3 regions of the Paenibacillus sp. YYML68 genome follow, and region 3 is predicted to be linked to each of the others. Evidence: riboswitches for the same ligand, from Rfam matches in the RefSeq annotation. Region 3 holds a riboswitch; each other region holds the start of a gene.

Region 1 (3,276 bases), 1.3 Mb from region 3:
CAGCAGCTGCACTAGCGGCTCGGTGACGTAGGCGAGCAGCAGCAGGGAGGCGGCGAAGCCGCTTTTCCATAGAGGGTCCAGACTGACCAGCTTATTCGAATGCGAGACGCGATCGATCCACTGAATCATTCGCTCTCCGAACGCGTGCTCGATGCCCTTCCTCGCATTAGACCGAGCACATAGCCAATTACACTTGCACCGATCGCTGCTTGCAGTGCGAACAGCATGCTTTCCGTCTCCGACGGAAGCTCGAAGAAGCTTGAGAACCATGGTTCGTAGGAGGGAGCAAGCTCGGCGATCAGTTCCTCAGCCTTGCCGTCGGCGCCGCCGAAGTCACTGTCGATCCATAACAAGGGAATTACCGCTAGTGCAATGACGACCGCCACGATTGCAGTCTGCCTCACTATAAGCTTCGTTGTTGCTTTCATGCTTTGCTCGCTCCTTTCAAGCGCTGCTGGATCTGTTGAAGCTCGTTCGGGCTGTAGGAACGCAGGACGTTCCAGATCAGAACGGTCAGCAGCCCTTCGCTAATCGCAAGCGGTATTTGCGTAATCGCGAATACGCCGGCGAACTTGACGAATGACGCAGCTATACCCCCGGCTTCCGCCGGAAAAGCGAGCGCAAGCTGTAAGGATGTTACGACGTACGTCGTCAAGTTAGCTAGCGCAGCTGCAGAGAAGATCGACACCGTTTGCTTCATAGACAGCTTCATCATGAGCCTGTAGACGGCATAGCCGAGCAGTGGACCTGCTACAGCCATCGAGAAGGCGTTCGCGCCTAGCGTCGTTACACCGCCGTGCGCAAGTAGCACTGCCTGGAACAGCAGTACGATCGAGCCGAGCACGCTCATCGGCAGCGGGCCGAACATGACGGTGCCAAGACCGGTGCCTGTCGGATGTGAGCTGCTGCCCGTGACCGATGGAAGCTTCAGCGCAGAGAGGACGAACGTGAACGCGGCAGCAAGGCCGAGCAGCATCTTCAACTCCGGCGTCTCCTTCACGATCCGGCGCAGCGACCGAAGGCCGAGCACGAAGAACGGCACGAAGACGACCCACCAGAAGATCGCCCAGCCAATTGGTAGGAAGCCCTCCATAATATGCATGGCATATACCGTTTCCGGGGTGTTGACAAGCAAGTATAGGGTGAACATTGTTACGAGCAGCACAAAGGCTGCTTTTCGTTTCCATTGGATCATCATCCTACTAATCCTCCTTCTATCTTCGCGCACAGACCACAAGGCAACACAAAAAAACCAATCCTCTTGACAGGATTGGTTACAACTACGGGTACGCAAAAATAGACAGATGGATCACAAGGATTCGCCGGTTCATCAGACGTACACCTCTCCTTTCCTCGAAGGCTGTTCGGTGCATAATGTAGGTAGGTCTCCTGGCTCACGGATCAGCGCTGCTCGTCGTCTTCCCCGGCCTAAGCCGAGTGACCTTGCTGACGATAGCTCCCCGTATACAGTGGCGGGACCGCTCGGGATTTGCACCCGATTCCCTGTTACCCTTTGCTCAAGGCAAAGGCACCTTCATTATGTGAATATGCAGTTGTGCACGAGCATCCTTATATATTTCGCGGTCTCGTAAGAAAATCCTTCCGGTTCAAAAATAATAGTTGCAGCAGGCAGAATGTACATGGGGAGCCTGTCCTGACAAGCTCCTCATGTAAATCCGCAGTCTGCTTGTTCGCATACATGTCGAGTTGTCCGAATAGTCTAAAGTAAGCTCATAGATATGGAGATGTTCATGACATGCGAGAACAGGAAACGTCCTTTATCCGCGGAACCGTCGTGTTGACGGCTGCGGCGCTCGTCACACGGATTCTCGGCTTCTTTGGCAGCATTCTGCTTGCTCGGTACTTAGGTCCAGAAGGGATCGGCCTGCTCATGATGGCGCATCCGCTCGTGCCGATGCTGATTACATTGACGAGTCTCGGTCTGCCTGTTGCGATCTCCAAGCTCGTTGCCGAGGCGGAGGCGCTCGGTGATACGGCGAAGGTAAGACGTATCGTACAAGTGTCGCTCATGATGACGATCTCGATCAGCATCGTGCTGACGCTCGGCGTCTTCATCGGGGCGAAGCCGATTGCAGCACTCATACTGGCCGACCAACGTGCCTACTATGCGATGCTGGCCATCGTCCCGATTGCCCCGATCGTAGCGGTATCGGCTGTGCTGAAGGGATATTTTCGCGGGAAGCAAAATATGAAGCCGCTCGCCGTCTCCGACGTTATCGAAAATACGGTGCAGATCGGTCTCATTGCAGCTCTGGTTCAGGTGCTGCTACCTTATGGGATCGAATATGCGGCGGCTGGAGCGATGCTGTGCACTGTACTCGGAGAGTGCTCGGGTCTAGCCTACTTGTCCTTGATGTACACCTTGCATCGACGCAAATCGGCACACAAGCGCCAGTCCCCAGCATTGTCTGCACAACTGCGCGACACACAATCGCAGCATGAGACAGACCTTGCACCCTCATCGTTTCGGGAGAAGAAGCGGACGTTGCTTGAGCTGCTGCAGATCGGCCTACCGTTCACTGGGCAAGGGTTCATTGACTCGATCTACCGGGCGATTAAGCCCGCCCTTATTATTAAGAGTCTGGCCATCGCAGGTATTGGCACGGCTGTCGCGACGAAGCAGTATGGTCTGCTCGTCGGCTACGCGTTCCCGCTGCTCGTCTTCCCGACATTCATCATGCACTCGCTGTCAACAGCGCTGATCCCATCGATCAGTGAGGCTAGTGCGGGCAACAATCCGAAGCTTATCCATGAGCGGATGGAGCAAGCGATACGTCTAGCCTTCATGATCGGTGCTCCTTGCACGTTGACACTGTACCTGTGGGCAGAGCCACTTACGATCGTTGTATACAACGAGCCAGAGGCAGGCCGCCTGTTGAAGCTGCTTGCGCCCTTTTTTCTGCTTCACTACTTCGAGGCGCCCTTGCATGCTATATTGCTCGGCATCGGACGCGTCAGGACGGTGATGTGGAATTTCATTATGAGTACGCTGCTGCAGTCGATAGCTATGTTTATATTCGGCTCGGAGTGGGGGATCTATGGGGTAGCTGCGGGCATTAATTTCGGCTTGTGCCTGATACTGCTGCTGAATTTCATTGCACTTGCCAAGCAGATTGGCTTCGCGATCGAGCTGCGTCCGTATGCGAAGATGTCGCTTAGCTTGCTATTCATGGGCATATGCGGACAAGGTGCCTATGCATTCCTGCAGAATGAAGGCTACGCGCTGCAGTGGGCGCTTATCGTGTCGGTTACCGT
Region 2 (3,276 bases), 3.6 Mb from region 3:
CAGCATCCGTCCATACCGTCTGTCCACCGACCTTCACATACACCGCAGCCGGAACAGATTGCATGCCGTCTAGCTGCGTCACCTTCACCTGGAACGGCTCCTTGTTCCTCGGCACCTTCGGCTCCAGCTCGATCTTGTCGAGCAGGGCGGAGCCTAAGTACGGACCGAACATCACCGCCAGCTCATCGCCCGGCTGCAGCTGCGTCGACTTCCAATCCCAGTCTCCGGTCCACGTGCCGTTGCGCTTAATATTGAAGCCCCAATAATGATAATTGCCGTGGCTAGTGTTCTTCGCCTTGCCGCCAATTGCATACACATCGAAGAACGGCGAATCCATTGTCACGACTGGAAGACTATGTCTCGCCGCCAGCTGCTGCAGCGCCTCAAGCGGCGTGCGTGCCGACTCGAAGCCTTCCGCCATCGTCCCTTCACTCGTCTCCACATGAATGAACACGCTCGCCTTGCCGTTCGTGCTGCCTGTGTAGACCGGCACCGTATACGTGCCGCTCAAGCCGCCTGTCAGCGTATCGTATGCGACCAGGGCGAGCAGCGACTGGTACGTCGAGAACTTGTCCGAAGCTCCCCCCGCCTGATAGGAAAAGCCTCCATCTCCCGTTGAATAATGCATCAGCGCGGAGATCAAGCTCCCCTCCGGCTTCGCGAAGCTGCCCTGCCGTCCGTCCTTCTGCTGCTTCGACAGACCGAGCACGGCCATCGCAAGACTGTTGCTGTTGGTGCGGTTTACAGTTAGGTCGCCGTTATCCAGTTGCCTAGTGGCTAGCCAAGACACCGCCTCCTGAACTACGACTGCTACGTCGGCCCGATCCTTGTACGGGGCGAGCGCCCAGAGCGCTGCAGCCGTAATATCAATCTGAGCCGTCGTATCGCTCTCATTCAACGCCCAGCCTTGATCCTTAATATGGCGCTGAACGAGCCACCCGACCAGCTTGTCCTTCGTCCAGACAGCATCGGTCGGAATCGTGTAGCTGCCGCTATCGAGCGCCAGCAAGCCGTAGATGACACCGTTCGCCCCTTGGGCAGCTAGGTCCGTACGATTGTAGATTGGCTCCAGCAGATTGCGCCCTGCGAACGATTGCGGATCGCCTCCAGCCGCCTTCACACCGAGCGTCAGCTTAGCGTACTCAGTCGGCAGCGTGGCGCCCGTGAACGACTGCACCCGCTCCTTCGCCGCATCCAGGTAGCCGCTCTCTATTGTCTTGCCCGCCTGACCGAGCGTATAGGCGTACCAGTCATCTGTCACGGGTCCCTGATTCACGAGCCAAGCCGACGCCTCCTCGATCAGCTGGACAATCGTTACGGTACGTGTCACCTTCGTCGGCTGTGATCCGACTGCTGAATCCTCATTCGCTGCCTGTGCGAGCTGCGCAGGCTGCAGCCCACTCGCGAGCTGCGCCAGCAGGAGCATCGCAACCACGAGCCTGATCAACTGCTGCTGCAGCCTTGACCTCATCTTCATGCTTCTCATCCCTCCACTTTCTTCACATGGCTCTGGGGCCATTCCCCTCACCTGTGTTCAGCTTCCTCGCGACAGCCTCCAACAGGCCGCATAACGAAAAGCACCTTCCGCCAGAAGGTGCCGCAACATAAGCAGATATGTACGAAGGCAAACGTATGTGCGTCAAACCAGCCATAACGGCGCATGCGTGCAGCGCTTGCCCACCGTCTCCCTATATCGCGTAGGTTGCTTGGCGTATCGGACAGGCAGGTCTCCTGGCTTGCGAATCGTTGCAATCTCCACGCCTTCCCGTTTCGAATGAAACAGTGGCTCATGTGGAGAAGCTCCTCGCTCACAGTGGCGCGACCGCGCCGGTCTTACACCGGCTTCCCTATTAACGAATCGGTAGATTCGAACCTGTCTTCACTAGATTGCTATAGACCAGCCCCATCTTATCATGAAAAGCTAGAGCCGTCTATGCGAAAATCCGTAGCCCTCAGGCAGCTGACACTATGCCAAACAGGCTTCGCCGCGCACAGCGGAGCCTGTCCCATACGTTCACACCCGCTAAGACGACGGCTGCACCTGCCGCAGCAATCGAACAATATCGTCTGTCCGGGTCAGCTCACCGTCCAGCCGCTTCACGAGCCTGCCCTCCGCGTCGATCAGGAACGCTGCCGGCAAGCCGAGTACGCCGAAGCGGTCTACGGCCTCGCCGCTCGGGTCCAGACCGATCGGGAAACTCAGATCGTGCTTGACCGCGAACTGCGCGACACTCCCTCTCGATTCTCCTACATTCACGGCAATCACCTCGACGCCCTGCACCCCAGCCTGATACGCCTCGTTCATGAGCGGCATCTCCCTCTCGCAAGGCTCACACCACGTCGCCCAGAACAAGAGCAGCACTCCCTTGCCCCGATAATCGGACAGCTTCAGCTCGCTGACGCCTTCAAGACGCGCCAAGGCAAAGTCAGGCGCGGGCTGACCGATCCGCACCTTGTCTGCCGCATTCCCCTCGGTTCCGGACTGCAGCAGCGTATAGACGAGCGCCGCGCCAATAAGCAAGACGAGCACCGCCATGACGCCCTGTCTCCAGACTACAGCAGCCATCGGCTATTCGCCCCCCTTGCCGGAGGAGCCCCGAGCATGTCCACCACCGCTCCCGGTCATCGGCTGACGGTACAGCTCCGCGAAAGCCGTCTCGAGACCGCGAGCGTCCATTGACGCTGCATCGCCCCCGAGTACATCGGTGCGGTCCTGCCTGACCAGTCTTCCCCCCTGCAGGAAGACGGCTTCATCTGCAGCCAGCTCCGCCACGCGCAGCTGGTGCGTCGAGAAGAGGATCGCATGCCCCTCCTGCTTGGACTGGCGCACCAGCTCGACGAACGCATCCATCCAGTACGGATCAAGGCCGTTGGTCGGCTCGTCCATGACGAGCAGCGGAGGCTTGGCCAGCAGCGCCTGCGCGAACAGCAAGCGCTGACGCATCCCCTTCGAGAACGAGGTGACCGCCTTGTGCTTCACCTCACTTAAGCCGACGAGCTCGAGCAGCTCTGCCACCCGCTTCTTCGGCACCTTGCGCAGCGCCGCCCAGAACGACAGCGTCTCGTGAGCTGACAAGCCTTGACCGAACAAGTAATCGTCAGGCATGTATCCGAGCTGGTCGGCATAGCGAGCGCGATTCGCACCCCACTGCAGACCGTTCAGCTCAATCGTACCGCTCGTCGGCTGCAGCATCCCAGTGATGAGCCGCAGCAGCGTGCTCTTCCCGGCGCCGTTACCACCGCACAACGCAAGGACACGTCCGCGCGACAGCGACA
Region 3 (3,276 bases):
CATTCAGCGAGAGGTGACGGAGAAGCGAGGCTGGATGGATGAGGCTGGAATGAACGATGTGCTCGCGATTGCCGGCTCGGCGCCCGGGGGGATTGGTGTGAATGCGTCAGCCTTTATCGGCTATCGACTGTCGGGGATCGCGGGAGCGGTCGTTGCAGTCATCGGCATGACGCTGCCGACCTTCCTCATCGCGTTCTTGCTTAGCTTCGGCTATGCTCACCTGCAGCATAATCCGAAGGTAGCCGGTGCGCTGGAAGGGCTACATGCGGCAATTGTCGGCTTAATCGTGGTGGCCGGGTATCGGATGGGGCGCAGCGGGGTGTTCGATAAGACGACGCTCGCAACAGTTGTAGGTACGGTGATAGTGCTCCTCTGTGTGCCGATTCATCCTATAGCTGTCATGGGCGTTGGTCTTGTTATCGGTATGCTGCTGGTGAAGATCAAGGAGCTTGCGGGGCTTCCGATTCAGTTGGAGAAGCAGGTGCAGGAGACCGATGGCAGCGGTCGGTTCAAGTATGACGACTATTACATGGCTGACGGCATCTAGACGCACAACAGCTGGAGGACTGGAGCTGATCCAGACCTAGAGGGAAGGGGGAGTGGAGATGGAGCTTCTGGATTTATTTATTACGTTTGTCAAAATCGGCTTACTATCGTTCGGCGGCGGCTATGCGATGATCCCTGTTATGAACCATGAGGTTCGGGCGCATCATTGGATGTCGGATGAGGCGTTCACCGATACGGTCGCAGTTGCAGGGATGGCACCGGGCCCCATTGCAACCAATAGCGCCACCTTGATCGGCTATAAGACGGCGGGAATCGCTGGGGCTATCGTTTCTACAGTCGGTATTGTGCTGCCTTCCGTAATGCTCATCGTGGTGATTGCTGCTTTTTTCCTCCGTGTACATCATAGCAGGTGGCTTCGGTCTCTGTTGTACGGGATGCGGCCTGTCGTGACCGGCTTCATTATATATGCTGCGTTCTCGTATGGCATGCGGGGCGGGGACTGGTCGTTCTCGTGGCAAAGTGCCGTAAGCATCGGCATTATCGCATTCGTCGTGATCGGTATTCTGAAGTATCGGCTTCATCCGCTTGCTGCGCTCTCGGTGTCGGGACTGGTCGGCGCTGCGATGCTATATACCGGATAGACTTGTGCATGCGAACGTAGTTGAGCTTGGGTCTAGACCTGCAGCTTGTCTCATATATTCCGAAGAGGTGGAAGTTCGTAGCAGCTCTAGAACAGCCTGACTAGCGGATAGTATGGGAGCGGAAGCAGGACGGCCCGAATATCGGTAGACATTGCGGAAATAAACGTGCTATCATTACTCTGTCCCGGCTGAGACCGGGCGTAATTCCATAATTTGATTCGAAACAGGTGCCTCTGGTCGGAGCTCTAGCTCCGTGTCATAGGCTTAATAGGGAAGCCGGTGTAATTCCGGCACGGTCCCGCCACTGTAAGCGAGGAGTAACCTCTGCACAATGTCACTGTCCGATCGTAGGATGGGAAGGCGCAGAGGAAGCGACGATCCGCAAGTCAGGAGACCTGCCTGTTGGACGAGTGCTGTGCATCTATTAATGGTGCTGGCAGCCCGTAAGTCACCATGAAACCTACGCGGATAGGGAGGTGTACGAGAAAGGCTCACGCACGCGCGGAGTAGGTCTGCCCAGCTTGGCTGCTGTTTACAGCGCTATAGTCCGGTATGGATCAGCTCGAGCGTCGCGTCATAACCTGATCGTTACGCATCCTTCTTCGGAGGGATGCTTTTTTGCTATGTGGCAGAAAGCTTCCGAACGAATTGTTGACATGGACATACATGAGTATTCAGCTGCGGCGAGAGGAGGAGAGGCTGTGAAAGGGAAGCTGTCGGTGATCGGCTTCGGGCCGGGCGCGTTCGAGCATATGACGGAGAGAGCGCGGACGGCTCTTCAAGAGAGTGAGGTTATTATCGGGTACAACACGTACGTGGATCTGATTCGCGATCTGTTGGACGGTCAGCATATTGTGCGCACAGGCATGACCGAGGAGGTAAGCCGGGCGCAGGAGGCGGTTCGTCAGGCGGAAGCGGGGCGGAAGGTGGCGGTCATCTCGAGTGGAGACTCCGGGGTGTACGGCATGGCAGGACTTGTATACGAGGTATTGATGGAAAAAGGCTGGCGACGCGACACCGGCGTCGAGGTCGAGGTGATCCCCGGCATATCGGCGATTAACTCGACAGGCTCGCTGCTCGGCGCACCGATCATGCACGATGCGTGTACGATCAGCTTGAGCGATCATCTGACGCCGTGGGAGCTCATTATTCGGCGGGTGGAGGCTGCAGGGGCGGCTGACTTCGTCATCGCGCTGTACAACCCACGCAGCGGCCGCCGGACACGCCAGATCGTCGAGACGCAGCAGGTGCTGCTGAAGTATCGCTCGAAGGACACGCCAGTCGGTATCGTCAAGAGTGCGTACCGTGACAGACAAGATATCGTCATTACGACGCTGGAGCACATGCTTGAGCATGACATAGGCATGCTGACCACGGTCATTATTGGCAACTCCGCAACCGTCGTGTACGACGGATTGATGATTACTCCGCGTGGCTACCAGCGTAAGTACACGCTGGGCGACGAGATTCAGCCTCTGAAGCCGCATGAGCGGCTGCGTGTGGAGGCTGAGCCTTGGTCGCTGGAAGCGCAGATGGAGGGTGCCGAGCCTATGTCGCTGGAGGCAGAGGCGGCGGATTCGGAGTCGAGTTCGGCGGATGCTGCGCGGTGGTCGGTGGAGGCACAGGCGGTGGATGCGGAGCCGTGGTCGCTGGAGGCAGAGGCGGCGGATGCGGAAGGTGCGAGGTTGCAGAGTGGGCTTCAGGGCGCGGGTATCGATCCTGCAAGCCCGCTCGCCCTTGCGCTTGAGGCGCTGTGGCTTGTCGATGCGCGGGAAGAGGCGTCCCGGTCGGCGCAGTCGGCCGAGGAGCTGATTGCCGCAGCTGCGGCGGCAGCGCCTGAAGTGCAGTCTGGCGGGGCAGCTGCGTCCGGACTGGTGGGGACCGAGCAGACCGTGGGAGCCGGGTCTGGGTTAGCGATGGAGCATGCTGCAGGCGCTCCTGCGACTGCGGCGCAGTCGGCAGCGCCTGTGCAGGCGGCTCCAGCTCGGGGCGCACGCGGTGTGGAGCAGTCAGCTGCGGCTGCGCCTTGGCTGCAAGGCGCTGGCGCGTTCAAGCGCCAGGAAATACTCGAGTTCGCGGTCAGTCCGGGACTCGCGGAGAAGAAGCTGTCAGCTGCGCAGCTGACGCT

The links. Region 3 has a riboswitch for cobalamin ahead of cobJ (precorrin-3B C(17)-methyltransferase). Riboswitches for the same ligand answer to the same signal wherever they lie in the genome.
Region 1: it holds a riboswitch for cobalamin, as region 3 does, so the genes downstream of both, PAE68_RS12675 (energy-coupling factor ABC transporter permease) here and cobJ (precorrin-3B C(17)-methyltransferase) in region 3, are expected to answer to the same signal.
Region 2: it holds a riboswitch for cobalamin, as region 3 does, so the genes downstream of both, PAE68_RS22395 (S-layer homology domain-containing protein) here and cobJ (precorrin-3B C(17)-methyltransferase) in region 3, are expected to answer to the same signal.

Annotation. Positions count from the first base shown of each region.
Region 1 covers NZ_BQYI01000001.1:2,763,405-2,766,680, reverse strand. The annotation lists gene cbiQ (cobalt ECF transporter T component CbiQ) at 1-129, opposite strand, end outside; gene PAE68_RS12680 (energy-coupling factor ABC transporter substrate-binding protein) at 126-428, opposite strand; gene PAE68_RS12675 (energy-coupling factor ABC transporter permease) at 425-1,198, opposite strand; cobalamin riboswitch at 1,363-1,551, opposite strand; gene spoVB (stage V sporulation protein B) at 1,757-3,276, shown strand, end outside.
Region 2 covers NZ_BQYI01000001.1:5,030,944-5,034,219, forward strand. The annotation lists gene PAE68_RS22395 (S-layer homology domain-containing protein) at 1-1,477, opposite strand, end outside; cobalamin riboswitch at 1,705-1,891, opposite strand; gene PAE68_RS22400 (redoxin domain-containing protein) at 2,024-2,566, opposite strand; gene PAE68_RS22405 (ABC transporter ATP-binding protein) at 2,570-3,276, opposite strand, start outside.
Region 3 covers NZ_BQYI01000001.1:1,419,700-1,422,975, forward strand. The annotation lists gene PAE68_RS06285 (chromate transporter) at 1-547, shown strand, start outside; gene PAE68_RS06290 (chromate transporter) at 606-1,148, shown strand; cobalamin riboswitch at 1,357-1,565, shown strand; gene cobJ (precorrin-3B C(17)-methyltransferase) at 1,850-3,276, shown strand, end outside.